DNA from 2 places in the Micromonospora sp. NPDC050784 genome. Region 2 is predicted to be linked to the other one. Evidence: riboswitches for the same ligand, from Rfam matches in the RefSeq annotation. Region 2 holds a riboswitch; the other holds the start of a gene.
What was found. A riboswitch is a leader RNA that binds a small molecule or an ion and turns the genes downstream of it on or off. The one in region 2 is predicted to bind cobalamin.

Region 1 (14,988 bases), on a different contig from region 2:
CGGCGGGTCACCGAGAACATCCTCACCGCCAACCCCAAGCTCGCCGGCGTCTTCGCGGCCAACGAGCCGAGCGTGCTCGGTGCCGCGCAGGCCATCCAGGCGGCCGGCAAGTCCGGCAAGGTGGTCATCATCGGCTGGGACGCGGCCCCGGACGAGATCGCCGGGGTGCGCAACGGCCAGATCTCGGCCCTGGTCGTGCAGAACCCGTTCAAGATGGGCTACTTCGGCGTCGACAAGATGGTCAAGCACCTTCGGGACAAGGCGCCGCTGGCATCGGCCGACACCGGCGTCACCTTCGTCACCAAGGAGAACATCGACTCGGCGGAGATCAAGGCGGTGCTCGAGCCCAGCTGCGCCAACCCGCCGGTGCAGTGATGGGCGGCATCCCCACGGCCACCGCCGACAGCGAGCAGCACCCCACCGACGCCGAACCGCCGGTCCTCGAAGCCCGCGGCATCGTCAAACGGTTCGGGCACGTCGAGGCGTTGCGGGGCGCCGACTTCACGGTCCGCCGGGGCGAGGTCGTCGCGCTGATCGGTGACAACGGCGCCGGAAAGAGCACCCTGATCAAGACCCTGTCCGGTGTGCATCCGCCGGACGAGGGCGAGATCCGGGTCGGCGGCCGTCCGGTCCAGTTCTCCACTCCGGTCGATGCCCGGCGGGCCGGGGTGGAGACCGTCTACCAGGACCTCGCCGTCGCGGACGACCTCAGCGTGGCCGCCAACCTGTATCTCGGTCGGGAGATCCTGCGCTCCGGACCGCTCGGTCGGCTCGGGCTGCTGGACAAGCGCGCCATGCGCCACGGCGCCGCCGCCGCCCTCGACGAACTGGGCGTACGGATCCCCCGGGTCACCACCCCGATCGCGATGCTCTCCGGTGGGCAGCGGCAGTGCGTGGCGGTGGCCCGCGCCATCATCTGGGCGACCAACGTGGTCATCCTCGACGAGCCCACCGCGGCGCTGGGCGTGGTCCAGACGGGGCGGGTGCTCGACGTCGTTCGGCGTGCCCGCGACGCCGGCATGTCGGTGGTGCTGGTGAGCCACAACATGCCGCAGGTACTCGAGATCGCCGACCGGGTCGAGGTGCTGCGCCTCGGCCGACGAGCGGCCCAACTCCGCGCCGACGAGGTCACCACCGACGACCTGGTCGCGGCGATGACCGGCAGCACCAGCGTGGACCGGGACGAGCGGTGATCCGACGTGGGCGTTCCGGATCAGCTCTGGACGGCGTTGTACGACGAGGGGCTGCTCGACGTGCAGTCGTGAGGCCGCGGCGGTCAGGACCGGGTCGTGTCGATGCTCGCGTCAGGATCGTCGGGTAAACCCTGCAACGACTCCTCCACACCGATCAGGTGGTTGGCCATCCGGGTGCGGGCCCGCTCCGGGTCGCGCGCCACGAGGGCCTTCAGGATCGCCACGTGTTCGTCGTGGGTGCGCAGGTCCGCGCCCTCCTCGTGCAGGCTCCGCCAGAGCCGGCCGCGGATGGTGCGCCCGGCGAAGGCCTCGATCAGGCCGACGAGCACCGGATTCTCGGCGTGCACCGCGATGATCCGGTGAAAGGCGATGTCGATCTCCATGATCCGCTCGTGGTCCGGCGGTGACTGGCCGATCAACCGGGCCGCCTCGTCGAGCAGGTCACCCGCCTGAGCCAGGGCCTCGTCGGTGATCCTGGTCGCCGCCAGGCAGGCGGCCTCGCACTCCAACAGACGGCGAACGGTGTGGATGTGCCGAGGGTCGCCCTGACCCTGGAAGTCCACCACGAAACCCATCGGGGCCAACAGTTGTGGCGCGTCGAGGTTGGTGACGTAGGTGCCGTCGCCCTGCCGGATGTTGACGATGCCGAGGATCGACAGGGCCGACATCCCCTCGCGCAGGGACCCCCGCGAGACACCGAGCTGCTCGGCGAGATCCTTCTCGATGGGCAACCGGTCGCCGGGCCGGAACTGACCTTCGAGGATCATCCGCTTGATGCCGTTGACCACTTCGTCCGTGCGAGACATGACCCCCCTAGCGGCCGGCGGGGGTGGCCTTCCCACCCGCGATCACGTACGCCTCCGGAGATGACACGGTAGTCGGGTCTGTCGCCGCCCAGTAGTGGCCGTCGGGAAAGCGGTAGAGCGCGACCGACTCCTGGCGCATCCGGGTGGAGTAGCCGGGCTGGCTGGGCAGGACGTAACCGCTGCCCGAGCCGGTGTCCCGGATGACGCACGGGTCGGTGAAGTGCTCGTGCAGGTGGTCGACGAACTCGGTGACCCGGTTGGTGAGATCCCCCGAGATCGCGACGTAGTCGAGCACGGACACGTGTTGGACCATCTCGCACAGCCCGACGCCGCCGGCGTGTGGGCACACCGGGACGTCGAACTTCGCGGCGAGCAGCAGCACGGCGACGATCTCGTTGATGCTGGCCAACCTGCCGGTGTCCAGTTGGCAGAAGTCGATGGCCTCGGCCTGGAACAGCTGCTTGAACATCACCCGGTTGTGGCAGTGCTCGCCGGTGGCGACGCCGATCGGAGCGACGGCACGGCGGACCGCCGCGTGGCCCAGGATGTCGTCGGGGCTGGTCGGCTCCTCGATCCACAGTGGCTTGAACCGGGCGAGCGCGGTGACCCACTCGATGGCCTGACCGACGTCCCACACCTGGTTGGCGTCGATCATCAGGTTGCGGTCCGGCCCGAGGATCTCCCGTGCGATCGCGCACCGGCGGATGTCGTCGTCGAGGTTGGCGCCCACCTTGAGCTTCACGTAGCCGTAGCCGGTGTCCACCGCCTCCTGGCACAGCCGGCGCAGCTTGTCGTCGCCGTACCCGAGCCAACCCGCCGAGGTGGTGTAGGCGGGGTAGCCGGTCCGGTCGAGCTCGGCGAGGCGGGCGGCCTTCGTGCCCTCCTTGGCCCGCAGGATGGCCAGCGCCTCGTCCCGGGTCAGCGCGTCGGACAGGTAGCGCAGGTCCGCGATGTCGACGAGTTGCTCGGGGGACATGTCGACGAGCAGCCGCCACAGCGGTTTGTCGGCGACCCGGGCGACCAGGTCCCACGACGCGTTCAGCACGGCCGCCAGCGACAGGTGGACGACACCCTTCTCCGGACCGAGCCAGCGCAGCTGCGAGTCGGAGGTGAGGAGGCGGTAGACCGCGCCCATGTCCGCTGCCATCGTCGCCACGTCCAGGCCGACGAGGCGCTGTGCCTGGTGGACCGCCGCCGCCGCGACGATGTCGTTGCCTCGACCGATGGTGAAGGTCAGGCCGTGCCCCGTGAGCGGGGCGCCCACGCCGTCGACGCCGTCGGTGTGCAGGACGACGTAGGCCGCCGAGTAGTCGCCGTCCTTGTTCATGGCGTCTGACCCGTCAGCGGTCAGGGAGGTGGGGAAGCGGACGTCTTCGACGGTGACGGCAGTGATCTGCGGCATGCGCTCCTCGCCCGGCTAGGCTAAAGATCAGATGATCATTGGGAGTATACGGAGAGTTGTCTTGGCGCGTCAACGATGTCGATCACTGTTGGCCCGTAGACATATGATGTTTGCTGGTTCGCGCTGATGGGCGTTTCCGCCTGTGGCACCGCCTGACCGGCGCGCGCGGCGAGGTGGCCGACCGTCTCCGTCTCCGTTGCCGGGCGACGGTCGGGCTGGCGTGGTCGGCCGCATGGGTGACGGTGGTCACCGCCCGCCGCCGACACGCCCGAGACCGACATGTGGGGTGTGACAACGGCTGCGTCCCTATATATGGTGTCGAGCGCAGCTGGTTCGGCCGTCCATCCGGGGCGGTCGAGGCAACAGGGAACCCGGTGGAATTCCGGGACTGTCCCGCAGCGGTGAGTGGGAACGACCGCCGTCATCAGCACTGGGCCACCAATCGGCCTGGGAAGCGACGGCCAGTAGGAGACCGGCGATCCCGGTCGTGCCCGCGAGTCCGAAGACCTGCCAGCGCGCCGCGTACCCGCACCCGGGTGGGCGGCGGTCCGAGGCCGCGTGGGACGGCTGACGCCACCTGACCCACGCCGGGCTGGCGTGGCGTCCGTCGGTGTCTGTCTCCTCGCGTCCGGGCCACCAGGTCTCGAACTCCGAGGAGCGAGTGGTGACAGTCACCGAGGTAGTCCCGGCCAGCGGCGACGCGACAGTGCGGCGCACGCCGATGCAGGTCCGCAAGCGCGACGGCGGCACCGAACCCGTGGACGTGAACAAGATCGTCCGAGCGGTCGAGCGGTGGGCCGACGACCTGACCGACGTCGACCCGATGCGGGTGGCCACCCGCACCATCAGCGGCCTCTACGACGGCGCGACGACCGCCGAACTGGACCGGCTGTCCATCCAGACCGCGGCCGAGATGATCGGTGAGGAGCCGCAGTACTCGCGGCTCGCCGCGCGGCTGCTGGCCGGCTACGTCGACAAGGAGGTGCGTCGACAGGGCATCACCTCGTTCAGCGCGGCGATCCGGGTCGGCCACGCCGAGGGCCTGATCGGTGCCGACACCGCCGCGTTCGTCGCCGCACACGCCGCGACCCTCGACGCCGCCGTCGACCCGGACGGCGACCGCCGGTTCGAGTACTTCGGCCTGCGTACGGTGTACGACCGCTACCTGCTGCGCCACCCCACCAGCCGACTGGTGCTGGAGACCCCGCAGTACTGGCTGCTGCGGGTTGCCTGCGGCCTGTCCCGGACGGCGGACGAGGCGGTCGGCTTCTACCGGCTGATGTCCAGCCTGGCCTACCTGCCCAGCTCCCCGACCCTGTTCAACTCCGGGACCCGGCACACCCAGATGTCCTCCTGCTATCTCGTCGACTCCCCGCTCGACGAGTTGGACTCGATCTACCAGCGGTACGCCCAGGTCGCCAACCTGTCCAAGTTCGCCGGTGGCATCGGCATCGCCTACTCCCGGGTCCGCTCCCGGGGAGCGCTGATCCGGGGCACGAACGGGCAGTCGAACGGGGTCGTGCCGTGGCTGCGCACGCTGGACGCGAGCGTCGCCGCGGTCAACCAGGGTGGCCGGCGCAAGGGCGCGGCCTGCGTCTACCTGGAGCCGTGGCACCCGGACATCGAGGAGTTCCTGCAACTGCGGGACAACACCGGCGAGGACGCCCGGCGCACCCACAACCTCAACCTGGCCAACTGGATCCCGGACGAGTTCATGCGCCGGGTCGAGGCCGACGAGCCGTGGTCGCTGTTCGACCCGCACGAGGTGCCCGAGCTGCCCGACCTGTGGGGGGAGCGGTTCGACGCCGCGTACCGGGAGGCCGAGGCGCAGGGGCGCTACGTGCGGCAGGTCCCGGCGCGGGAGCTGTACGGGAAGATGATGCGCACCCTCGCCCAGACCGGCAACGGGTGGATGACCTTCAAGGACGCCGCCAACCGCCTCTGCAACCAGACCGCCGAGCCGGGCAACGTGGTGCACCTGTCCAACCTCTGCACCGAGATCGTCGAGGTGTCCAGCGACGCCGAGACCGCCGTGTGCAACCTCGGCTCGGTGAACCTCGCCGCCCACCTCACCGACGGCGGCATCGACTGGGAGCGGCTGCGCGCCACGGTGCGGACGGCGGTGACCTTCCTCGACCGGGTCATCGACATCAACTACTACCCGACGGCACAGGCGGCGGCGAGCAACCCCCGCTGGCGGCCGGTTGGGCTCGGGCTGATGGGCCTCCAGGACGTCTTCTTCGCGCTGCGGCTGCCGTTCGACTCGCCGGCCGCCCGGGAGCTGTCCACCCGGATCAGCGAGGAGCTGTACCTGACCGCGCTGGAGACCTCCGCCGACCTGGCGCGCGACTTCGGCGCCCATCCGGCGTACCTGCAGACCCGGGCCGCGCGGGGCCAGCTCCAGCCCGACCTGTGGGGCGTCGAGGGTACGCAGACCGCGCGGTGGGACGCGCTGCGCGAGCGGGTCGAGGCGTACGGGCTGCGCAACTCGCTGCTGGTGGCCGTCGCGCCCACCGCGACCATCGCCTCGATCGCCGGGTGCTACGAGTGCATCGAGCCGCAGGTGTCCAACCTGTTCAAGCGCGAGACCCTGTCGGGGGAGTTCCTCCAGGTCAACACCGCCCTGGTACGCGAGCTGAAGGCCCGCGGCCTGTGGACCGAGCGGATCCGGTCGGCGATCAAACGGGCCGAGGGGTCGGTGCAGGACATCGCCGAACTGCCGGCCGGCGTACGGGAGTTGTTCCGCACCGCGTGGGAGCTGCCGCAGCGGGCGCTGATCGACCTGGCCGCCGCACGCGCCCCGTTCATCGACCAGTCCCAGTCGCTGAACCTGTTCCTGGCCGCACCGACCATCGGCAAGCTCTCCTCGATGTACCTGTACGCCTGGAAGGCCGGGCTGAAGACCACCTACTACCTGCGCTCGCGCCCCGCCACCCGGATCCAGCAGGCCACCGTCAGCGCCGTGGCGCCCGTCGCCGTCGACGTGGAGGCGCTGGCCTGCTCGCTGGAGAACCCCGAGTCGTGCGAGGCCTGCCAGTGACCACCACCGACGTCAGCACCACCGACACGAGGACCACACACATGCTGCTCGACCCCGGGATGGACCTCACTCTCCGCCCGATGCGCTACCCGCACTTCTTCGACCGGTTCCGCGACGCGATCCGCAACACCTGGACGGTCGAGGAGGTCGACCTGCACGCCGACCTCGCCGACCTGGACAAGCTGTCGCCGGCCGAACGGCACCTGGTCAGCCGCCTGGTGGCGTTCTTCGCCACCGGCGACACGATCGTCGCCAACAACCTGGTGCTCAACCTCTACCAGCACGTCAACAGCCCCGAGGGCCGCCTATACCTGTCCCGGCAGCTGTTCGAGGAGGCCGTGCACGTCCAGTTCTACCTCAACCTGCTCGACACGTACGTGCCCGACGAGACCGAGCGCTTCGAGGCCTTCGCGGCCATCGAGAACATCCCCTCGATCCGTCGTAAGGCCGAGTTCTGCTTCCGGTGGATCGACTCCCTCAACGACCTACGGGAGCTGCGGTCCCGCGAGGACCGACGGGCGTTCCTGCTCAACCTGATCTGCTTCGCCGCCTGCATCGAGGGGTTGTTCTTCTACGGCGCCTTCGCGTACGTCTACTTCCTGCGCTCCCGCGGCCTGCTGCACGGCCTCGCCTCCGGCACGAACTGGGTGTTCCGCGACGAGTCGATGCACATGGCGTTCGCGTTCGACGTCGTCGACACCGTCCGGGCCGAGGAGCCGGACCTGTTCGACGACGACCTCGCCGACCAGGTCCGCCGGATGCTCACCGAGGCGGTCGAGTGTGAGGTGCAGTTCGCCGAGGACCTGTTGGGCCACGGCGTGCCCGGTCTGACCTTGACCGACATGCGGGAGTACCTCCAGCACGTCGCCGACCGCCGCCTCGCCCAGCTCGGCATCGCGCCACACTACGGTTCGAGCAACCCGTTCGGCTTCATGGAGTTGCAGGACGTGCAGGAACTGTCCAACTTCTTCGAGCGGCGGGTGTCGGCGTACCAGGTCGGGGTGACCGGCACCGTCGCCTTCGACGACGACTTCTAGGCGGCGACCTCAACCCACGCGTTGCCCCTGAGGAACGCCCCATCCGCGCCGATCTTCCAGTCTCGTCGATCATGGAGTTGTGGTGCCCGATTTGGTGTTGTGCAGGCACTTTGTCACCCACCACAACTCCATGATCGACGAGGCGGTGCGGGGTCGTCGTCCTGCTGGAACGTCGTAGCCCGACCATCACCTGACGGCCGGCACCGTCACCGTCGGCTGGCGCAGGCCACACACGTACGTGCTGACGGGCGGGCGACGAGCCGCTCGGCGGGGATGGGGCGCAGGCACCGTTCGCACACGCCGTAGCTGCCGTCGTCGACCCGTTTCAGCGCGACGTCCAGCTCGGCCAAGCGGCGGCGGGTGGCGTCCAGGACGGCGATGAGCTGCGCGCGTTCGAAGGCGATCGTGCTGCCCTCGGGGTCGTGTTCGTCGTCGGCGTTGGACGACCGGGACGCCTCGAAGAGGCTCCGCAGGTCGCCCTCCAGGGCGGTGGCCTGAGCCTCGGTCTGCTCGCGTAGCCGCAAGAGTGCCTCGCGGACCGCGCTGGAGTTGCTGGTCATGGCCGTTCCACCGTACTGCGCCCCTACATGAAGTTGCGGGTGTGCAGGGCGGAGAGCGCCGCCGCCTCGTCGGGCCGGAAACCCAGTCGGACGAGACGGCGCTGACGGCCCTGGTCCATCGCGTGTTGCAGAGCCCGCACCCGGTCGAAGCCGGCGGACACGTCGTCCGGATGCCAACCACCCGCCGCGAGCACCACCAGCGCGTCGAAGACGTCCGCGTTGAGCCCCGCGGTGTCGGCAAGCGCGTCGTGGCGGCGGTGGATGGCCGCCCGTAGTCGGTCCCGCAGCAGCGGATCCAGCTGCGCCTGGTGCTCCAGGTGTGCCATGCCGAACACCACGTGCCGGCGCTCGTCCTGCATGGCGAGCCAACAGATCCGGCGCGTCACCGGGTCCGGGGCGTTCTCGTGCAGGAACGAGAGCAGATCGACGAAGCTGCCCTCGCCGAGCACGGAGAGCAGGAACGACGCCAACGCGAAGTCCGACTCCGCGACGAGCGTGAACAGCGACTGCCGACCGCCGGCGGATGACGTTCCCAGCTCGGCGCCCCGCAGCAGTGCCCGCCGGCTGAAGACCTCCATGTGCCGGGCCTCGTCGGCCATCTGCACGGCGAGAAGCTGCACCACCTCCCGGAAGTGCGGGTGGATGCGCCCCACGAACCGGGCCGGCACGACGAGGGCGGCCTGCTCGTTCTCGACCAGATAGGTCATCACCTGCACGACCGCGGCCTCGACGTCGGTCGGCAGCGCGAACGGGTCGTCCCACGGCACCGCGGCCTGCGGGTCCCACTGTCGGGCGGCGGCCTGCGCGTACAGGTGGGGGGCGATGTCGGCCCAGACCAGGTCGCGGTCGTTCAGGTCGAACCGGGCCTCCGGACCACCGGCTTCGAGGAGCGCGCCCCGGGCGCCGAGCCCCCACCGCGCCGGTGGACGGCTGCTGAGCGCCGAGGGCAGGGCCGGCCCGGCCCGCTCGGCGCCGAACCAGCGGTCGTCATCCGCCGACCCACGGACCACCACCGCCACCGGGTCGCCCCGGTCGCCCCGGTCGCCCCGGTCCGGCCATTCGACCAGATGGCCACGGCCACGACACCAGGCGGGCAGGTGTACGCGCAGCGCCGGGTCGCGGCCGGAGACCGCCAATCGGCCGCCGGGCGGCAACCCGGCCAGGGCGCGCTGCACGAGCAGGTGCGCACCCCGGCCGAAACCCAGGTCACCCAGGTCGACCTCGGCGACAGGTGTCGCGTTCACGGCCGGTAGTCCGTGGCCGTCACCCGCCCGTCGGGGGAGTAGAAGCCGCTGGCGTCGACCGCCTCGGCGAGGGCGGCGTACCCCGTGGTGCGGCCCTCCCGCCAGGCCGTCAGGCCCTCCAGGTCGAGCAGCGGACGCACCAGCGGATCGGCGTACGACATGCTGAGCAGCAGTGTGCCGAGGAGCCGGACCCCGTCGGGCTCCGGCGCGCGGACCGTCATGTTGCAGTGGTCGTAGCGTGCGGTCTGCGCCACGATCCGGGTGCCCTCGGGCGGTAACGTGCCCTCCTGAACGAACGCCAGATGGTTGGCATCGATCATGCAGGCGGCGTCGACCTCCCCGGCCACCAGGGCGCGGGCCGCGTCCCGCTCGCCGCCGATGTGGTCGCCGTGCAGGCCGACTCCCACGTCGAAGCGGCGTACGTCGACAGTCACCCCGGCCGCGGCGAGGTGACCCAGCGGAATCAGCGTCGCCTGTGGACTGTCGACCGCCCCGACGGCGACCACCCGCCCAGCGAGGTCGGCGAGCTGGCGCACCGGCGAGCCCGCGCGAACCACCACGACCGAGGTGAGGTCCTGGTCGGTGTCGCGCATGGTGAGCGCGCGGACGGTCGTGCCGTTGGCGGCCGCCAGCCGCTCGGCCCGCAGCCAGGCCAGGGGAGAGTTCCAGGCCGCGTCGATCCGCCCGGCGACGAGATCCTCGACCTGTCGCTCGTAGTGCGAGTAGAGGACGAAGTCGAAGTCCAGGCCCCGGCCGCGCAGCCAGGCGCGGAAACCCTCCCAGATGGTCACCACCTTCGGGTCGTACGCGACCGCGCCCAGCAGGACGGTTGGCGCGGGCATCAGCGGTTGGCCTGGTCGAGCAGCGGCAGGCCGGTGGCGACCCGACCGACGAAGTCGTGCAGCGCGTCGGTGGTGGGTGCCATCACCCGGGCCGCGCGGGCGTCCCGGAAACGGCGCTCAAGGCCCAACTCCTTGCGGAAGGCGCTGCCGCCGCAGAGCTGCATCGCGCCGTCGGTCACGTCGGCGACGGTCTCGCCGGCGAGCGCCTTGACCTGGAGCACCCGCAGCGTCGCGTCGTCGCGGCCGGTCTCCAGTGCGGTCAGCGTGTCGCCCAGGAAGGCCCGCAGCGCGTCGGTGCGGATCATCAGGCGGGCGAGGTCGCGTCGGGTGACGGGCGCGTCGCGCAGGGCGGCGCCGGTGTGCGCGAGGGTGGTCCGGGTGAGATGTCGGCCGGCCTCGGCCACCGCGCTGTCGGCGAGACCGAGGCAGAAGGCGGTGTTGAGCACCAGGAACCAGGGCAGGACCACGCCGAGCGCGGTGTCGAGCCCGGCCCCGTCGGCAGCCATCCTCGCCGCCGGCGAAACCCGGAGCCCGTCGGCGGTCATCGGGCGAGAGCCGTTGCCGCGCAGCCCCAGCCCGTCGAAGTCGCCGGTCACGCTCAGGCCCGCGCTGTCGGCCGGCACCAGCCACAGCGTCATCGGGCCGGCGTCGCGGGTCAGCGGAAGGCTCGACCAGACGTAGCTGTTGGCCTCCCCGGCCGAGGTGACCCAGCTCTTACGGGCGTCGAGGCGGACGGTGTCGTCGTCGGCGGCCGTCGCGGTGCCGGTCGGCGACCAGAAGTGGCTGCGCGAGCCGTACTCGGAGAAGGCCAACGTGGTGAGGTGGTCGCCGGCGGCGATGGCCGCGCGGACGTCGCGCGGGCCGTGCGCCTCGATGACGGCGGTCGCCGCGTAGTGCATGAGCACCACCATCGCGGTGGACCCGCACTCGGCGGCCAGCCGCTCGATGACCTCGGCGACCGTCCGCATGCCGTGGCCGCCGCCACCGACCTCGGTCGAGGAGGCCAGGCCGAGCAGGCCGGCTGCGGCGAGAGCGTCGACACCCGGACGGGGGAAGGCCCCATCCCGGTCGACGATGGGCGCCTGCGGGCGGATCACCTCGTCGATCACCGTGCCGAGCGTGTCCGTGGGATCGGTGGTGGTCTGGTCATTGTCGACACTGGCCGTCATGCCGTTACCCCTTCAGGGAGGCCGATGGGACCGCCGTCGACACTATCCGAACCCGAAGACGCAGCGCGAGCGTCCGATCACCGTCTGGCGCGGGCGTCGTCCCGGTGGGGTCGGCCGTGCCCGTCGTCCCGGTCGATGCGCAGCTCACGTTCCAACTCGGTGATGACCGCCCGCAGGTCGTCCAGCCGTTGGGTGAGCGCGATCCGGTCCACCTCGTCAGGTACACCGTCGCCGTCCTCGTCGTACCCGGGAGCCAGTCGCTCGGTCATCTCCAGCCGGCGGGCCTCCTCCATGGAGTTCACGATGACCGCGATGAGGATGTTGAGCAGCAGGTTGACGGTGATGACCACGTAGCTGACGTAGTACAGCAGCGTCCACGGTGAGATTGCCATGCCCTGCTCGATGAGGTCCGGCAGCGTCTCCAGCGACAGCAGCACGAACAGCGTCAGCAGCGACCGGCCGATGTCGCCGTACTCCTCCGGATACCGGTTTCCGAAGATCAGCCAGCCGGCCATGCCGTACACGTAGAGCGTGACCACGGCCAGGGCGAGGAACCCGGTGACGCCCGGCAGGCTGCGCCACAGCGCGGAGACGATGGTCCGCAGACCCGGCGAGAACCGCACCAGACGGACCATGCGGGCGACCCGCACGACCCGCAGCAACGCCGGGTCGCCGTGCAGGCCCGGGATGAAGATCGCCGCGATCACCACGAAGTCGAAGACGTTCCAGCCGTGTCGGAAGAAGTCCTGTGGGCGCCTGCCGTACGCCGCCAGCCGGACGGCGATCTCGACGACGAAGACGGCCCGGAAGAACAGTTCCAGCCCGTGCAGCGCGCTGCCCGCCGGGCTCAGGTCGTCGTACGTCTCCAGGCCGAGGACGATGCCGTTGGCGAGGATGACCACGACGATGGCGATCTCGAAGGGGCGGGACCGGGCGAGCCGGTCGCAACGGTCGGTCCAACCCGAGCGGTGCGGTTGCGCTGGTGCGGGCGGCCCACCGCGCTGGGCGGGCACGTGTGCGCCACTCACCAGTCGGCCGGCTCGATCAGGCGCGCCGCGGTGGGGGCCCACCTCCGGCCGTCGTCGTGGCGGTGCGGATGGTGTGCGGGCATGTCCACCAGACTAGCCAAGATCAATGACGCTGGGCGACCGTGCCATCCGTGCAGCGTGACTCGTTCGCTGGGTGCCGGCGGCATCCTTCCGACGCCGAGTCTAAACAGCGAACGCCGTTTGCAGTTTACAGTAGATCAGTGAGTGACACATCCGCGAGTGGCGGCTCCGACCGGCAGCCGATCTGGAGCAGGCCCGAACGCGGCAGTCGCGGCCCCGCTCCGGCGCACAGTCGGGACGCCATCGTCGTGGCCGCCATCGCACTGGCCGACACCGACGGGCTGGGCGCGGTGTCGATGCGCGCGGTGGCCGCCTCGCTCGGCACCGGCGCCGGTTCTCTCTACCGCTACCTGTCCTCCCGCGACGACCTGCTGGACCTGATGACCGACCGGGCCGTGGGGGAGCTGCGCCCGTACCCGCAGGTGGAGGGCGATTGGCTGGACACGATGGTGCTGTTGGGCCGCCGGCAGTTGGCGCTGTTCGGCGCCCACCCGTGGCTGCTCGACGTGATCCACCGGCCCTCCGGCATCGGCCCCGAGAGCCTGGCCTGGTTCGACAACTGCATCCGGATCCTGAAGCCTGTGCGCTGCCCCGTGTCCGCCAAGTTCGAGGCCATCGCGATGATGACCGGCGTGGTGAGCCTCTTCGCCCGCCGCGAGTCCGCCGCCGGGGCGTTCAGCTTCGCCGGACTGGACCTCGCGGCGTACCCGCACCTTGTCGCGGCGTTCAGTCAGCCCTCCGGGCCGGCGCCCCGGGCGGACCTCGTCGAGCGGACCCTGCGCAGTCTGCTGACGGGTCTGCTGCTCGCGTCGCCGACCGAGGCCGACTGACCGGCCCGGGGTAGCGGAGCGGGCGGACGTCGGCGAACTCCGCCGGCTCGCCGACGGCGGCTGCCGGGATGCTCGCGCCCGCCTCCGGTGTCACGTCGCGGTGGTGAGGTATCGGCGGTAACCCACAGCGGACTGGGCGAAGCCGACGGACGCGTAGAACTGGTGGGCTTCGGTGCGCGCGGCGTTCGACACCAGCTGGACCTTGTAGCAACCGGCCGCCGTCGCGTCGTCGAGAGCCGCCAGCATGAGGGCCCGGGCGACCCCGCGACGGCGCCAGCCGGGCGCGACCACCACGTTCTCCACCACCATGTACGGTCGCGCGCCGTGGGTGAGGTTCGGGGCGACGAGAGTGTCCAGGGTGCCCACGAAGGTGTCCCCGGCGACGGCCACCAGGAGGCGGCGGCCAGCCTGCGCGTGCAGGTCGCGCCAGGCGGTGGCCAGCCGGCCGGCGTCCGGCCGTGCGTCGTCGGGAGCGAGCTGCCACAGCACGTCGAAGACCTGCTCGGGGTCGTCCTGCGCTACGGCGGCGCGGACGACGAAATCGCCGCTCACCGGGCCGACGCCACAATGTCCAGGTCGGACCACGCGGGGTGTCGACGTGGAGGCCCGGTGGGCCGGGAGAGCTGGTCGTCGACGTGCCTCACCATGTCGTCGAGGATACGGGTCCAGCTTCACCGCGTGGCGGGCGGCGGCGGCCGCCGCCCCGCCGCCCGCTTCGGCGATGACTCTGGTCAGGCCCGTGCGGCCCGGATGGCGTCGCGCAGCGGGGTGCTCGGCCGGCCGAGCAGTCGGCTGAGGTCGTCGCTGTCGGTCGCCAGCTCGCCCTTGGCGATCGAGTGGTCGAGCGCGGCCACGAAACCGGCGGTGCCCGCGTCCAGGCCGACGTTCTCCAGGGCCGAGGCCAGCTCGGCGGCGGACATGTCCTTGTGGACGACTGGGGTGCCGGTCACCTCGGTGACGGCCTCGGCCAGCTCGTCGAAGGTGAACGCGGTGCCGCCCAGTTCGTAGACGGCATTGCCGTCCTCCTCGCGGGTCAGGGCCGCCACGGCGGCCCCCGCGTAGTCGGCCCGGGTCGCGGCGGAGATCTTGCTGCCGCCGGTGGCGCCGAGGATCGTGCCGGACCCCAGGTACTGCGGCAGCTGGTCGGTGTAGTTCTCGGTGTACCAGCTGTTGCGCAGGACGGTGTAGGTCAGACCGGACGCGGCGAGGATCTCCTCGGTGGCCTTGTGCTCCGGGGCGAGCGGGTTCGCGGTGGTGTCGGCCTTCAGGATGCTGGTGTAGACGAGACGCTCGACACCGGCGAGCTTGGCGGCGTCGATGACGGCGGTGTGCTGCGCGACGCGCTGACCGGGAGCGTCGCCGGAGATGAGCAGCAGGCGGCGTACGCCGGCCACCGCGCCGGGCAGCGTCGACGGGTCGTCGTAGTTGGCCTTGCGGATCTCGACCCCCCGCGCGGCCAGGTCGGCGGCCTTCTCTGGGCTGCGGACGACGGCGGCGATCTCGGCGGCGGGTACGCCGCTGTCGAGCAGTTGCTCGATCACCAGGCGGCCGAGTCGGCCGGTGGCGCCGGTGACGGCATAGGTGGGCATGGGAACCTCCGGAGGTAGTCGCAGATCAGTAAGCACTTACTAATCTACAGCACTAACCGATCAGCAGTATGGGATAGGCTGGTGAGGTGAGCGACATGCCGGCCCAGGATCCGGCGGGGCCTACCCAGGAATTCGTCACCGATGTCTTCGCCCGGGGGTGCACCTCC
Region 2 (14,988 bases):
GGGCCGGTGGACCCGCGCGCGGACGCGAGCGGTCACGTCGGGCGGCTCGGGGGTCTCCAGCCAGGCGGACAGATCACGCAGTTCCCGTTCGAGGTCACCCATGCCGGACCTCCTCACGGTCGAGCAGGCTGCGAAGCTTCGCCAGCGCCCTGGACGTACGCGACTTCACCGTTCCCCGGGGCCAGCCCAGAGCCGCCACCGTCTCCTCCTCGGTGAGATCGAGGAAGTACCGGCAGACGATCACCTCGCGGTCCCGTACGGGCAGTTGCCGCAGGGCCTCCACCAAGGCGGCCCGGCGCTCCCCGGCGAGGACCGCGCCGACGGCCCCGTCCTCGGCGATCTCGGCCGCCGGGTTCGCGGTCGCGGCCCGCAGGACGAGCCCGTCGCGCCGGCCCCGCGACCGGTGCAGGTTGCGGGTCTCGTTGGCGACGATCGCGAGCAGCCATGATCGGAAGGACGACTCACCCCGATAACGGGACAGCTTGCGGTACGCCTTCACGAACGCCTCCTGGATGACGTCCTCGGAGTCCGAGCCCGCGCCGAGCAGCACCGCCGTCCGGTACGCGGACGCGGTGTGCCGGGCGACCAGGAGGTTGTACGCCTCCAGGTCACCTGCCCGAGCGCGGGTGACGAGCGCCTCGTCGTCCAGGGGAGCCTCCGTTCGGATCACACTCATGACACCGCCCACCCGCCGCGGGTTCCACACGGATTTACCGGCGCAGGTCAGCTCTCTCCCACCCGGCGTGCAGCGTATTGCCAGGAATCGGTGCTGCACTGGAGGGGCGTCGAGGAGAGGGGCGGGGGCATGAGCTGGTTCAATCGCCGGTCACGGGGTGCCGGGGCGACCCCGACGAAGCTGGATCGGGAGGCGACCCGCGACGACCTCGCGGCGCTGGAGGCGTTCGTGGCCACCCGGCAGGGGGTGGAGTTCTACCTGGAGCCGGAGACCACCGCGACGGACACCACAGTGGTGGCGATCGCCCACGACGGCGAGTGGATCCGGCGCCGTACCGGAACGCCCCGCGCCGCCGGGACCATCGCCCGCAAGCACGCGGTGCCGCTGTACGAGGCGGCGCGCACCGGCTACCCGGAACGCATGCGGACGTGGAGCCGGGCCCACCCGGAACGCCACTCCCGCTAAGACACGAGTCAGCGGATCATGACTGTCCCCGGGGATGAATCGTCTACGACATCAGCTCCAAAGGACATTGCCCACACACCGCCCCGCCATGGAGCACGTCGCCACCGACCAGCCAGCTCAACAGCCCGCCGTCGGCGAGAAGCAACCCGCACGGCAACATTTTCGCAGGTCAATGTGGTGGTCGTGGCCGAGCGGTGGCGGGGTCCGCGTTGACCGGCGGCGCGGCGGTGTGGCAGCATTCGCGGCCTGACGGCAGTGAAGGAAGTCGGTGCGATTCCGACGCGGTCCCGCCACTGTCACCGGGGAGCGATCCCCCCTCGTGAGTCACGGCCGTGTGTCTGCGGTTGGAAGGCCGGGGGAGAGCGTCGATCCGGAAGCCAGGATACTTCGGCCGTCGGGACGTACCCCAGGGCGTGGACACCCGAGGAGGAACCGATGACGCACGGCGTCTCATTCATCGACGAGCATCGTCATAACTTGTGCGCAGGGCGCCGCAGCGCGCCCGGAACCGGCCGCGCCCGCGCGCCTCGGGCCGGCCGCAGCGGCGTGCGCCAGGTCGCTGGCCTCCGGTACCGCTGAGCCGAACGCCCGCCGCTGACCGGCCCCGACGCCCGCGTCGGTACGTCGTTCACCCGGGCCGTCGTACCGGCTGACGCCGTACCCACCCGCATCGTCCCGGTCGCCCCCGTTGGGGCCCAGGACGTCACTTTCCGGAGCCAACCGTGCGCATCCTGCTGCTGTCCACCGCCGACACCGACCTGCTGGCCGCCCGCGCCAGCGGCGCCGACTACCGGTTGGCCAACCCCGCCCGAGTCACCGTCGAGGAGGTGCCCGCCCTGCTCGACGGGGTCGCCCTCGTCGTCGTACGCCTGCTCGGTGGTCGGCAGGCGTGGCCGGACGGCCTCGCCGCGGTGCTCGCCACCGGCGTGCCGACGGTCGTCCTCGGCGGCGAGGCGCTGCCCGACGCCGAGCTGATGGCCATCTCCACCGTGCCGTCCGGGGTCGTCACCCAGGCGCTGGCGTACCTGGTCGAGGGCGGCCCGGACAACCTGGGGCAGTTGGCCCGGTTCCTGTCCGACACGGTGCTGCTCACCGGCGAGGGGTTCGCCCCGCCCGCGCCCACCCCGGCGTACGGCGTGCACGGCGAACATCCCGCCGACCCGGACCGGCCCACCGTGGGAATCGTCTTCTACCGGGCGCACGCCCTCGCCGGCAACACCGACTTCGTCGACGTACTCGCGGACGCGGTCCACAACGCCGGCGGCAACCCGCTGCCGATCTTCTGCGGCTCGCTACGCGGGCTGACCACGGGCGCCGGCCCACTCGGGCTCTTCGCCCGCTGTGACGCGCTGCTGGTCACGGTGCTCGCCGCCGGCGGTGCGGTCGCCGCGGACGCCTCCGGTGGCGGCGACGAGGACGCCTGGGACGTCGGCGCCCTGGCCGCCCTGGACGTACCGGTCATCCAGGCACTCTGCCTCACCAGCACCCGCACGCAGTGGGCCGACAGCGATGCCGGACTGTCCCCGCTGGACGCCGCCATGCAGGTCGCCATCCCCGAGTTCGACGGCCGGATCGTCACCGTGCCGTTCTCGTTCAAGCAGATCGACGCCGACGGGCTCTCGGTCTACGCCGCCGACCCCGAGCGGGCCGCCCGGGTCGCCGGGATCGCCGTGCGCCACGCCCGGCTGCGGTACGTCCCGCACGCCGACAAGCGGGTCGCCGTGGTGCTCAGCTCGTACCCCACCAAGCACTCCCGGGTCGGTAACGCCGTCGGGTTGGACACCCCGGCCTCGGCGGTCCGGCTGTTCGCCGCGCTGGCCGAGGCCGGCTACGACCTGGGAGACACGCCACCGCCCGACGACGGCGACGCGCTGATCCACGCGCTGATCGCCGCCGGTGGCCACGACGTGGAGTGGCTCACCCCGGAGCAGTTGGCCGCCGCCGAGGCCCGGATACCGGGGCCGACGTACCGGCGCTGGTTCGACCAGGTTCCGGTCGAGCTGCGTGAGCGGATGCGGGAGCACTGGGGTGAGCCGCCGGGCGAGCTGTACACCGACGGCGGCGACATCGTGCTCGCCGGGCTGCGCTTCGGCAACGTGGTGCTGCTGATCCAGCCGCCGCGCGGTTTCGGGGAGAACCCGATCGCCATCTACCACGACCCGGACCTGCCGCCGAGCCACCACTACCTGGCCGCGTACCGCTGGTTGACCGCGCCCGTCGCGGACGGCGGCTTCGGCGCGGACGCCGTGGTGCACCTGGGCAAGCACGGCACCCTGGAGTGGCTGCCCGGCAAGGGCCTCGGCCTGGCCGCCGACTGCGCGCCCGACGCCGTCCTCGGCGACCTGCCGCTGGTCTACCCGTTCATCGTCAACGACCCCGGCGAGGGCACCCAGGCCAAGCGGCGGGCGCACGCCGTGGTCGTCGACCACCTGGTCCCGCCGATGGCCCGCGCCGAGACCTACGGCGACCTGGCCAAACTGGAGCAACTGCTCGACGAGTACGCGACCGTGCAGGCCCTCGACCCGGCCAAGGTGCCCACCGTGCGGTCCCAGATCTGGGACCTGGTGCGCGCCGCCGAACTGCACCACGACCTGCACGCCGAGGCGATGCCCGACGCGGACGACTTCGACGACTTCGTGCTGCACCTCGACGGGTACCTGTGCGAGGTCAAGGACGTGCAGATCCGCGACGGGTTGCACATCCTCGCCGACGCGCCCACCGGCGAGCCACGGGTCAACCTCGTCCTCGCGGTGCTGCGCGCCCCGCAGATCTGGGGCGGCGCCCGGGCCTTGCCCGGCCTGCGGCAGGCCCTCGCCGTCGCGTACTCCCTCGACGAGCAGGAGCTGCTCGCGGCGCCGGGACAGCGACTGGCTCTGCCTGCGGCGCTGACCGAGGTGGTGGACGGGCCGGCCGGCACCGCCGCCGACGCGATCGACCTCATCGAGGCCCTCGCGCGGCGGTTGGTCGTCGGCATGGAGACCCTGGACTGGGCCGTGGACGCGGTCGACGCCGTGGTGACCGAGGTGACCGGTCAGTCGATCCCGGACGTCGCCGCGGTGCTGCACTTCGCCGCCACCGAGCTGGTGCCCCGACTGGACCGGACCACCGACGAGCTGACTCACACCCTCGGGGCGCTGGACGGGAGGTTCGTGCCGCCCGGCCCGTCCGGCTCACCCACCCGGGGTCTGGTCAACGTGCTGCCCACCGGCCGCAACTTCTACTCCGTCGACCCGAAGGCCATCCCCAGCCGCAACGCCTGGGACGTCGGGGTGGCCCTCGCCGACTCGCTGCTGGCCCGGCACCTCGCCGACACCGGCGCGTACCCCCGCTCGGTGGGGTTGACCGTGTGGGGCACCAGCGCCATGCGGACGCAGGGCGACGACATCGCCGAGGTGCTCGCGCTGCTGGGCTGCCGGCCGGTCTGGGACGACCGGTCCCGGCGGGTCACCGGTATCGAGGTGGTGCCGACCGCCGAGCTGGGCCGGCCCCGCGTCGACGTCACCGTGCGCATCTCCGGCTTCTTCCGCGACGCGTTCCCGCACGTCGTGGCGCTGCTCGATGATGCCGTGCGGCGGGTGGCCGCGCTGGACGAGCCGGACGAGGAGAACTACCTGCGGGCGCACGTCACCGCCGACCTCGCCGAGCACGGCGACGAGCGGCGGGCCACCGCCCGGATCTTCGGCTCCAAGCCCGGCGCGTACGGCGCGGGGCTGCTGCCCCTGATCGACGCCCGGACCTGGCGCAGCGACGCCGACCTGGCTGAGGTGTACGCGGTGTGGGGCGGCTACGCGTACGGCCGGGGCCTGGACGGGCGGGAGGCGCGCGCCGACATGGAGCGCTCGTTCTCCCGAATCGCGGTGGCGGTGAAGAACCAGGACACCCGTGAGCACGACATCGTCGACTCCGACGACTACTTCCAGTACCACGGCGGAATGGTGGCGATGGTCCGCCACCTCACCGGCACGTCACCGGCGGCGTACGTGGGTGACTCGGCGATGCCGCACGACGTGCGCACCCGCACGCTGGGTGAGGAGACCCGGCGGGTGTTCCGGGCCCGGGTGGTCAACCCGAAGTGGATCGCCGCGATGCGCCGGCACGGCTACAAGGGCGCGTTCGAGCTGGCGGCCACAGTGGACTACCTGTTCGGCTACGACGCCACCGCCGGAGTGGTCGACGACTGGATGTACGAGCATCTGGCCGCCGCGTACCTCTTCGACGAGACCACCCGGGAGTTCCTGGAGCAGTCCAACCCGTGGGCGCTGCGCGGCATCACCGAGCGGCTGTTGGAGGCCGCCGACCGGGGGCTGTGGGCCAAGCCGGAGCCGGCCACCCTGGACCGCCTGCGCGACACGTACCTGGCCAGCGAGGGCGACCTGGAGGACCGGGTGTGAGCGCGAGGAGTGAGCCGGTTTTGCGAGCCCCGCAGTCGCGAACGAAGGAAGCGCAGTGAGCGCAAGAAGTGAGCCGGTTTTGCGAGCCCCGCAGTCGCGAACGAAAGAAGGCGCAGTGACGATTTACCCGTTCAGTGCGGTGCTCGGCATGGCCGACATGCGGCTGGCGTTGCTGCTCAACGCGGTCTCCCCGGCGATCGGCGGGGTGCTGGTCCGGGGTGAGAAGGGCACCGCCAAGTCCACCGCCGTACGGGCCCTCGCCGCGCTGCTGCCCCCGGTCCGGCGGGTGGCCGGCTGCCGCTTCGGCTGCGACCCGGCCGAGCCCGACCCGGCCTGCCCGGACGGCCCGCACCCGGCCGACTCCGCCGCCGAGACCCGTCCGGCCCGCCTCGTCGAGTTGCCGGTGGGCGCCGCCGAGGACCGGGTGGTCGGCGCACTGGACCTGGAGAAGGCGATCGGTGAGGGCGTACGCGCCTTCGAGCCGGGTCTGCTCGCCGCCGCGCACCGGGGTGTGCTCTACGTCGACGAGGTCAACCTGCTGCACGACCACCTCGTCGACCTGCTGCTCGACGCGGCGGCGATGGGTCGCAGCCACGTCGAGCGGGAGGGCGTCTCGGTCAGCCACGCGGCCCGGTTCCTGCTGGTCGGCACGATGAACCCGGAGGAGGGTGAGCTGCGCCCGCAGCTGCTCGACCGGTTCGGGCTCACCGTGGAGGTGGGTGCCAGCCGGGACCCGGAGATCCGGGTCGAGGTGGTCCGCCGCCGGCTGGCCGCCGACGCCGACCCGGTCGGATTCGCGGCGCGCTGGGCCGACGCCGACGCGGAGATCGCCGGCCAGGTGGCCGCCGCCCGCCGCCGACTTCCCGGGGTACGACTCCCGGACGCCGCGTTGCGGCAGATCGCCGAGGTGTGCGCGGCGTTCGACGTGGACGGGATGCGCGCCGACATCGTCACCGCCCGGACCGCCCTCGCCCACGCCGCCTGGCACGGCCGGGACCGGGTCACCATCGACGACGTCCGGGTGGCCGCCCGGCTGGCCCTGCCGCACCGCCGCCGCCGCGATCCGTTCGACACCCCGGGGCTGGACGAGAAGCGCCTCGACGAGGCGTTGCAGCGCGCCCAGGACGCCCACCCCGACGATCCGGACGACGCCGGCCCCGACGACCGTGGCCCCGACGGCGGCGGCCCGCGGGGCGGTGGCCCGGCCGGTGACGGCGGCCCGAACGGTGGTGGCCCGAACGGTGGTGGCCCGAACGGTGGTGGCCCGACTGGCGGCGGCCCGACTGGCGGTGGCCTGACTGGCGGCGGTCGGCAGGGCGACGGCGTCGAGCAGGACGAACCCGGGTCGGCCGGACACTCGGCGGCGCGTGACGGCGCTTCTCCCGACGGACACGCCGACGGCCCGGTCGGCACCGACGGGTGGCCACAGCACCAGACCGGCGACCGGGGCGACGACGGGTGGCCGCAGCGTCCGGCGGACGACCGGGACGGCGACGGCCCGAACGCGCGCCCGCGCGGCGGCCGGGAATCGGCGACAGGTGACGACGACCCGACCCGCAGTGGGAAGGCGCAGCCGGTGGCCGTACCCCGGGGTGGGTTGAAGGCGCGGGTGCTCACCGCGCCCGGCCTGGGTGACGGGGTGCCGGGCCGGCGGTCGCGGGCCCGCACCGGGCGGGGCCGCACCACCGGCGCCCAGGTGCCGGCGGGCCGGGTCGGCGCGCTGCACCTGCCGGCCACGATCCGCGCCGCCGCGCCACACCAGGCGGCCCGGGGCCGGCTCACCGGTCCGCTGCGACTGCGCCGGGACGACCTGCGCGAGGCGGTTCGCGAGGGGCGTGAGGGCAACCTGGTGCTGTTCGTGGTGGACGCGAGCGGCTCGATGGGCGCCCGGCAGCGGATGACCACCGTGAAGGACGCGGTGCTCGCCCTGCTCACCGACGCGTACCAGCGGCGGGACAAGGTCGCGGTCATCGCGTTCCGGGGTGCCGGCGCCCGGACCCTGCTGCCGGCGACCTCGTCGGTGCTGGCCGCCTCGACCCGCCTGGCCGAGTTGCCCACCGGCGGGCGTACGCCGCTGGCCGAAGGGCTGCTCGCCGCCGCGGACCTGTTGCGGGTGGAACGCCTGCGCGACCCGAAGCGCCGCCCGCTGGTCCTCATCGTCACCGACGGCCGAGCCACCGCCGGCACCCGCCCACTGGACCGGGCGGCAGCAGCCGCGAAGGCCCTGGCGGCGACCGGCGCCGCGTGCGTGGTCGTCGACTGCGAGTCCGGCCCGGTCCGCCTGCACCTGGCCGCCCGTCTGGCCACCCAGCTGAACGCGCCCCGGACCCCCCTGGAAGCCCTCACCCACCCTCACCCCCGCGATCTTGCACTTCCTGTCGCGGCATAACGGACCAAACGCACGTATGACCAACAGAAACCGCAAGATCGCGGGAGAGACGGGCGCGGGAGTGCTCGCGGGACGGGGGACGGGCTGATGCCGCAGGGACAACCGAGTTCGGTGCCGCTCGACGGGTTGACCACCCGGCAGCGGCGGCACCGGCCACTGCTGATCGTCCACACCGGACAGATGAAGGGGAAGTCGACGGCGGCCTTCGGGTTGGCGTTGCGGGCCTGGACGGCCGGTCTGCCGGTCGGGGTGTTCCAGTTCGTCAAGAGCGCCAAGTGGCGGGTGGGGGAGGAGAACGCCTTCCGTGCACTCGGCGACGTGCACGAGCGCACCGGCCAGGGCGCGCCGGTGGCCTGGCACAAGATGGGCGAGGGCTGGTCCTGGATCCAGCGCGGCGGCGACGCCGACCACGCCGCCGACGCCCTGGAGGGCTGGCGGCAGATCCAGCGTGACCTGGCCGCCGAGCGCTACGGGCTGTACGTGCTGGACGAGTTCACCTACCCGATGAAGTGGGGCTGGGTGGACGTCGACGAGGTGGTCGCCACGCTGGCCGACCGTCCCGGCTTCCAACACGTCGTGATCACCGGCCGGGACGCCGACCCGCGGCTGGTCGCCGCCGCCGACCTGGTCGCCGAGCTGACCAAGGTCAAACACCCGATGGACGCCGGCCAGAAGGGCCAGAAGGGCATCGAGTGGTGAGCGCGCACTGGGCGCTGCCCCGGGTGGTGGTCGCCGCCCCGGCCAGCGGCCACGGCAAGACGACTGTGGCCACCGGGCTGCTCGCCGCGCTGCGCCGTCGGGGCCTGACGGTCAGCCCGCACAAGGTCGGCCCCGACTACATCGACCCCGGCTACCACGCCCTCGCCGCCGGGCGACCCGGGCGCAACCTCGACCCGTTCCTGGTCGGGGCCGACCGGATCGCCGCCCTGCTGCGACACGGCGCGAGCGTCCCCACGCCCGCCGACATCGCCGTGGTCGAGGGCGTCATGGGCCTGCACGACGGCGCGGTGGGCCGCCGCGACTACGCCTCCACCGCGCACGTCGCCCGGCTGATCGAGGCGCCCGTGCTGCTGGTGTTGGACACCACCGCACAGGGCCGGTCGGCCGCCGCGCTCACCCACGGCATGGCCGCGTTCGACCCGGCGGTACGGATCGGCGGGGTGATCCTCAACCGGGTCGGCTCACCCCGGCACGAGGCGCTGCTGCGCGACGCCCTCGCCGAGGTGGGCGTACCGGTGCTCGGGGCGGTCACCCGCGCCGCCGAGGTGGCCGCGCCCGCCCGGCACCTCGGGTTGGTGCCGGTCGCCGAGCGGGCACCCGAATCCGTCGCGATCGTCACCGCGCTCGCCGAGCTGGTCGAGGCCACCGTGGACCTCGACGCCGTGCTCGACCTGGCCCGGACCGCCCCGCCGCTGACCACCCCGGCGTGGGACCCGGTCGCCGCCGTCGGCGGGCCGGCCGGCGTCGAGCGACCACTGGTCGCGCTCGCCGGTGGTCCGGCCTTCACCTTCTCGTACGCGGAGACCGCCGAACTGCTCGTCGCGGCCGGCGCGGACGTCGTCACCGTCGACCCGCTGCGCGATTCGGCGCTGCCCACCGGCACCCGGGCGGTGGTGATCGGCGGCGGCTTCCCCGAGGCGTACGCCCAGACGCTTGCCGACAACACCGCGCTCCGCGCCGAACTGGCCGACTTCGACGGGCCGATCGTGGCCGAGTGCGCCGGGCTGCTCTACCTCGGGCGGTCCCTGGACGGGGTACCGATGTGCGGCCGGCTGGACCTGACCGCGCGGATGACCGACCGGCTCACCCTCGGCTACCGGGAGGCCCGGGCCGTCACCGACTCCCCGGTGGCGCGTGCCGGCGAGGCGGTACGCGGCCACGAGTTCCACCGCACCACCACCGACCCGGGGCATGGCGAGGCGCCGGCGTGGCGCTGGAACGACGCCGAGCACGGCTTCGTCGCCGGGCGGGTGCACGCGTCCTACCTGCACACCCACTGGGCCGGTCACCCGGACGCGGCCCGCCGACTGGTCGAGGCGTGCCGATGAGCGCCGACACGCAGCGCGCCCACGCGCGGCCGACCGCCGACGTGTCTCCCGCCGACGCCACGCTGACCGGCGTCGGTGTCGGGCCGGGGGACCCGGAACTGCTCACCGTCAAGGCCGTGCGGATCCTGCGCGAGGCCGACGTGGTCTTCGTACCCGTGATGGCGGACCGGGTCGCGCCCACCGCGACGGCCGGTGCGACGCCGCCGGGCGCGGAGGTCGGGCGGGCCGAGGCGACCGTCCGGGAGTACGTGCCGGCGGACCGGCTGCGCCGGCTGCCGTTCGCCCTCGACGACCGGGGTGGGGTGACCGCGCGCCGGGCGGCGGCCTGGGACGACGCCGCCCGGGTGGTGGTCGAGGCGATCGACGCGGGCGCGCGGTCGCTGGCGTTCGCCACCATCGGCGACCCCAACGTCTACTCCACCTTCGGCTACCTGGCCCAGAGCGTCCGCGCGCTGTGCCCGGCGGTGCGGGTGGCGACCGTGCCCGGCGTCACCGCCATGCAGGAGCTGGCGGCCCGCAGCGGCACCCCGCTCTGCGAGGGACGCGAACCGCTCACCCTGCTGCCGGCCACCGCCGGCCTGGCGCTCTTCGCCGACGCCCTCGCCGGGCCGGGCACCGTGGTCGCCTACAAGGGCTGGCGGCGGCACCCGGAACTGCTCGCCGAGCTACGCCGGCAGGGCCGCCTCGCCGACGCGGTGCTCGGCCGCAGCCTGGGGTTGCCCGGCGAACGGATCGGGCCGGTCGACGACACCGAACACGACCTGCCGTACCTGTCGACGCTGCTGGTTCCGGCCCGCCGCGAGCACCGAGGAGGAAAGCTGTGACCAGCGACGGCAAGGTGTGGTTCGTCGGTGCCGGCCCCGGGGCGGCGGACCTGTTGACCCTGCGGGCCGCCCGGGTCATCGCCGAGGCGGACATCGTGATCTGGGCGGCCAGCCTGGTGCACGCCGACGTGCTCGACCACGCCCGCCCCGGCGCGGAGATCGTCGACTCGTCCCAGCTGCCCATCGAGGGTGTGCTGCCGCTCTACCGGCGCGCCGCCGAGCAGGGGTTGACCGTGGCCCGGATCCACTCCGGAGACCCGGCGCTGTGGGGCGCGGTGCAGGAACAGCTGGACCTGTGCCGGGCGCTCGACCTGGCCGTCGAGATCGTGCCCGGGGTGTCCTCGTTCACCGCCGTCGCGGCGATCGTCGGACGGGAGCTGACCGTGCCCGAGGTGGCCCAGTCGGTGATCCTCACCCGACTGGAAGGCGGCAAGACCCCGATGCCGCCCGGTGAACGGGTCCGCGACTTCGCCCGGCACGGCACCACGATGGCGCTGTTCCTCTCCGCCGCCCGCTCCGGGCAGGTGCAGGCCGAGCTGCTGGCCGGCGGCTACCCGGAGGACACCCCGGCCGTGGTGGCGTACCAGGCCACCTGGCCCGACGAACTGGTGGTGCGCTGCACGGTCGGCACCCTGGAGGCGACGGTCAAGCAGCACAAGCTGTGGAAGCACACCCTGTTCCTGGTCGGGCCGGCCCTCGCCGCCGAGGGCACCCGCTCGCACCTCTACCACCCCGGGCACTTCCACACCTTCCGGCGGGCCGAGCCGACCGCCCGCGCCGAGCTGCGCCGCCAGGCCAGCGCCCGCGCCGGGGGGACAGCCACACCGGGGCACACACCATGACGTACGCCGAGCCGCCGCTGCGCGAACCGGACCTGCCGCGAACCGCGAAGGTCCGGCCCACCGCGCTGCGCACCGGCTGGACCACCGGCGCGTGCGCGACGGCGGCGGCCAAGGCCGCGGTCACCGCGCTGGTCACCGGCACCACCCAGCAAGAGGTGGAGATCGGCCTGCCCGCCGGACGCCGGGTGCGCTTCCCGGTCGAACGTTGCGAGGTGACCGGCAGCCCGCCGGTGCGCGCCGAGGCGGTGGTGGTCAAGGACGCCGGGGACGACCCGGACGTCACCCACGGCGCCGAGCTGACCGCCACCGTGGACTGGACCGACGCCCCCGGCCTGCGGCTGGCCGGTGGCGCCGGCGTCGGCACGGTCACCAAGCCCGGCCTCGGGCTCTCCGTCGGCGGCCCGGCGATCAACGACACCCCCCGCCGGATGATCGGCGAGGCGGTCGCCGAGGTGGTCGACCTCAGCGAGGTCGGCGTCCGGGTGGTGATCAGCGTGCCCCGGGGCGAGATCATGGCCCGCAAGACCACCAACCGCCGGCTCGGCATCCTCGGCGGGATCTCGATCCTCGGCACCACCGGGATCGTCCGCCCCTTCTCCACCGCGTCGTGGCGGGCCAGCGTCGTGCAGGCCGTGCACGTGATGGCCGCCCAGGGCGAGCCGACCGTGGTGCTCTGCACCGGCGGGCGTACCGAGCGGGCCGCCCGCGCGCTCCTGCCCGACCTGCCCGAGGTCTGCTTCGTCGAGGTCGGCGACTTCACCGGGGCCGCGGTGACCGCCGCCGTGGGTGACGCGATGACCGGGGTGGTCTTCGTCGGCATGGCCGGCAAGCTCGCCAAACTCGCGGCCGGCATCCTGATGACCCACTACACCCGCTCCAAGGTGGACCTCTCCCTGCTCGGCGCCGTGACCGCCGAGGCCGGCGGCGATCCGTCGCTGGTCGCCGCCGTGACCGAGGCGAACACCGGGCGGCACGCGTACGAGCTGTGGGAGGCCGCCGGGCTGCTGGCACCGGCCGGGGACCTGCTCTGTCAGCGGGTCCGCCAGGTGCTGCGGCGCTTCGCCGGGCCGACGGTCACCGTGGACGTGGCGATGGTCGACTTCGCCGGAGCACACGTCGTCGCCTCGTCCGGCCGGTGGCCCCGGTGACGCCGGTGGAGTCGGGTGCCTCGGTGGCCCCGGTGAGCCCCGTGACCGTGGTCGGCCTGGACGCGGCGGGCGCCCCGCCGCACCCCGCGCTCGCCCCGGTGTTGGCCACCGCCGGGCTGGTCGTCGGGGCCGCCCGGCACCTGGCCGCGGTGCCCGTACCGGCCGGCGTGGACACCATCGCCCTCGGGCCGCTCGGCCCCGCCCTGCGCCGCCTCGCCGAGGCCGTCGACGCCGGAGTGCCGGCCGTGGTGCTGGCCAGCGGCGATCCCGGCCTGTTCGGCATCGTCCGGCGGCTGCGCGCGGCCGGGCTGCCGCTGTGGGTGGTGCCGGCGGTGTCCAGTGTGGCCGCCGCGTTCGCCCGCGCCGGGCTGCCCTGGGACGGCGCCGCCGTGGTCACCGCCCACGGGCGCGATCGAAGAGCCGCCCTGAACGCCTGCCGGGCGCTGCCACTGGTCGCGGTGCTCACCGCGCCCGGCGCCGGCGCGGCCGAGCTGGGCGCCGGCCTGATCGGCTGGTCCCGCCGCCTGCTGGTCGCCGAGCACCTGGGCACCGCCGACGAACGGGTCCGCGCGGTGACCCCCGAACAGGCCGCCGCCGAGACCTGGGCCGACCCGCACGTCCTGCTCAGCCTCGCCGACGCCGCGCCCGCCGGGCCCGCGGACGCCGCGCACGGTCTGGGCAGGGCCGGCGGCATGCGCGCCGACAACCAGCCCGCCGCCGCGCCGGCCGGCGGCTGGGCGCTGCCGGAGGACCGGTACGCCCACCGCGACTCCATGATCACGAAGTCGGAGGTGCGCGCCCTCGTCGTCGCCCGGCTGCGCCCCCGACTGGGCCGGCTGGTCTGGGACGTCGGCGCGGGCAGCGGCTCGGTCGGCATCGAGTGCGCGCTGCTCGGCGCGGCCGTCCTCGCCGTCGAACAGGACCCGGAGGCCGGCGCGACCATCCGGGCCAACGCCGCCGCGCACGCCGCGCACGTCCGGCTGGTTACCGGACGCGCCCCTGCGGCGCTGGCCGACCTTCCCCAGCCCGACGCGGTCTTCGTCGGCGGTGGCGGCGTCGACGTCCTCACCGCCGTGGTGGCCCGCCGACCCGAGCGGGTGGTGCTCACCCTGGCCGCACTGGACCGGGTCGCACCGGCCGTGGGCCTCCTGCGCGCCGCCGGCTACACGGTCGAGGGCAGCCAGCTCTCCGCCGCCCGCCTCGCCGACCTGCCCGGCGGGTCGATCCGCCTCGCGGCCACCAACCCGGTGGTCGTCCTCACCGGGGAGCGCCCGTGACCGACCAGAACCCGCCCGTCCGGATCGGCCTGGTGGCGGCCACCGCCGCCGGCCGCCGGCACGCCGACACCCTGGCCGCCGCGTGGCCGCACGCCCGGCTGGTCGAGGGGGAGACCGTCGCCGACGCGCTGCGGACCGCCTGGGCCGGGTGTGACGCGGTGATCGCGTTCCTGGCCGCCGGGGCGGTGGTGCGGATCGTCGCGCCGCTGCTCGACGACAAGCGCACCGACCCGGCGGTGGTGGTCGTCGACGAGGCGGCCCGGCACGCCGTGGCACTGCTCGGTGGGCACGCCGGTGGGGGCAACGCGCTCGCCGAGCGGGTCGCCGCCCTGCTGGACGCCCGACCGGTGATCACCACCGCCACCGACGCGGTCGACCTGCCGGGGCTGGACACCCTCGGCTGGCCGGTCCAGGGCGCGGTCGCCGCGGTGTCCCGGGCCATCCTGGACGGCGAGCCGGTCCGGCTGATCGCCGACGCCGACTGGCCACTGCCCGCCCTGCCCCCGAACGTGCGCGCCGCCGGCGAGGACCCGACGGACGACGGGTACCGACTGCTGGTGACCGACCGGGTCGTGTCACCCGACCAGCGGACCGCCGTGCTGCGGCCGCCGTCGCTGGTCGCCGGGGTGGGCGCGAGTCGGGGCGTACCCGCCGCCGAGGTGGAGGAGCTGCTGCACCGGGTGCTGGCCGAGGCCGGCCTCGACCCGGCGAGCCTGCGCTGCCTGGCCACCGCCGACATCAAGGCCGACGAGGCGGGCATCCGCAGCACCGTCGACGCGCTCGGCGTACCCCTGGTGACCTGGCCGGCGGCGCGGCTGGCGGCGGTCGACGTGCCGCACCCCAGCGAGGTGGTCCGCGCCGCGGTCGGCACGCCGAGCGTGGCGGAGGCCGCGGCCCTGCTCGGCCCGGACGGCCGGGCCGACGACGC

Region 1: another riboswitch for cobalamin. It lies ahead of ACIBD9_RS26600 (ribonucleoside-diphosphate reductase subunit alpha); the one in region 2 lies ahead of cobN (cobaltochelatase subunit CobN).

The regions. Positions count from the first base shown of each region.
Region 1 is NZ_JBITGG010000023.1:59,794-74,781, forward strand. Features, by position in the region: gene ACIBD9_RS26580 (ABC transporter substrate-binding protein) at 1-375, shown strand, start outside; gene ACIBD9_RS26585 (ATP-binding cassette domain-containing protein) at 375-1,193, shown strand; gene ACIBD9_RS26590 (FadR/GntR family transcriptional regulator) at 1,277-1,999, opposite strand; gene ACIBD9_RS26595 (enolase C-terminal domain-like protein) at 2,007-3,401, opposite strand; cobalamin riboswitch at 3,714-3,931, shown strand; gene ACIBD9_RS26600 (ribonucleoside-diphosphate reductase subunit alpha) at 4,123-6,441, shown strand; gene ACIBD9_RS26605 (ribonucleotide-diphosphate reductase subunit beta) at 6,483-7,478, shown strand; gene ACIBD9_RS26610 (TraR/DksA family transcriptional regulator) at 7,685-8,038, opposite strand; gene ACIBD9_RS26615 (ferritin-like domain-containing protein) at 8,062-9,282, opposite strand; gene ACIBD9_RS26620 (phosphate/phosphite/phosphonate ABC transporter substrate-binding protein) at 9,279-10,124, opposite strand; gene ACIBD9_RS26625 (acyl-CoA dehydrogenase family protein) at 10,124-11,293, opposite strand; gene ACIBD9_RS26630 (ion transporter) at 11,371-12,321, opposite strand; gene ACIBD9_RS26635 (TetR/AcrR family transcriptional regulator) at 12,543-13,232, shown strand; gene ACIBD9_RS26640 (GNAT family N-acetyltransferase) at 13,323-13,784, opposite strand; gene ACIBD9_RS26645 (SDR family oxidoreductase) at 13,964-14,821, opposite strand; gene ACIBD9_RS26650 (winged helix-turn-helix transcriptional regulator) at 14,917-14,988, shown strand, end outside.
Region 2 is NZ_JBITGG010000016.1:88,492-103,479, reverse strand. Features, by position in the region: gene ACIBD9_RS21955 (hypothetical protein) at 1-102, opposite strand, end outside; gene ACIBD9_RS21950 (RNA polymerase sigma factor) at 95-676, opposite strand; gene ACIBD9_RS21945 (hypothetical protein) at 806-1,141, shown strand; cobalamin riboswitch at 1,400-1,529, shown strand; gene cobN (cobaltochelatase subunit CobN) at 1,864-5,532, shown strand; gene ACIBD9_RS21935 (magnesium chelatase subunit D family protein) at 5,588-7,921, shown strand; gene cobO (cob(I)yrinic acid a,c-diamide adenosyltransferase) at 8,009-8,620, shown strand; gene ACIBD9_RS21925 (cobyrinate a,c-diamide synthase) at 8,614-9,969, shown strand; gene cobI (precorrin-2 C(20)-methyltransferase) at 9,966-10,793, shown strand; gene cobM (precorrin-4 C(11)-methyltransferase) at 10,790-11,635, shown strand; gene ACIBD9_RS21910 (cobalt-precorrin-5B (C(1))-methyltransferase) at 11,632-12,783, shown strand; gene cbiE (precorrin-6y C5,15-methyltransferase (decarboxylating) subunit CbiE) at 12,771-14,060, shown strand; gene cobJ (precorrin-3B C(17)-methyltransferase) at 14,057-14,988, shown strand, end outside.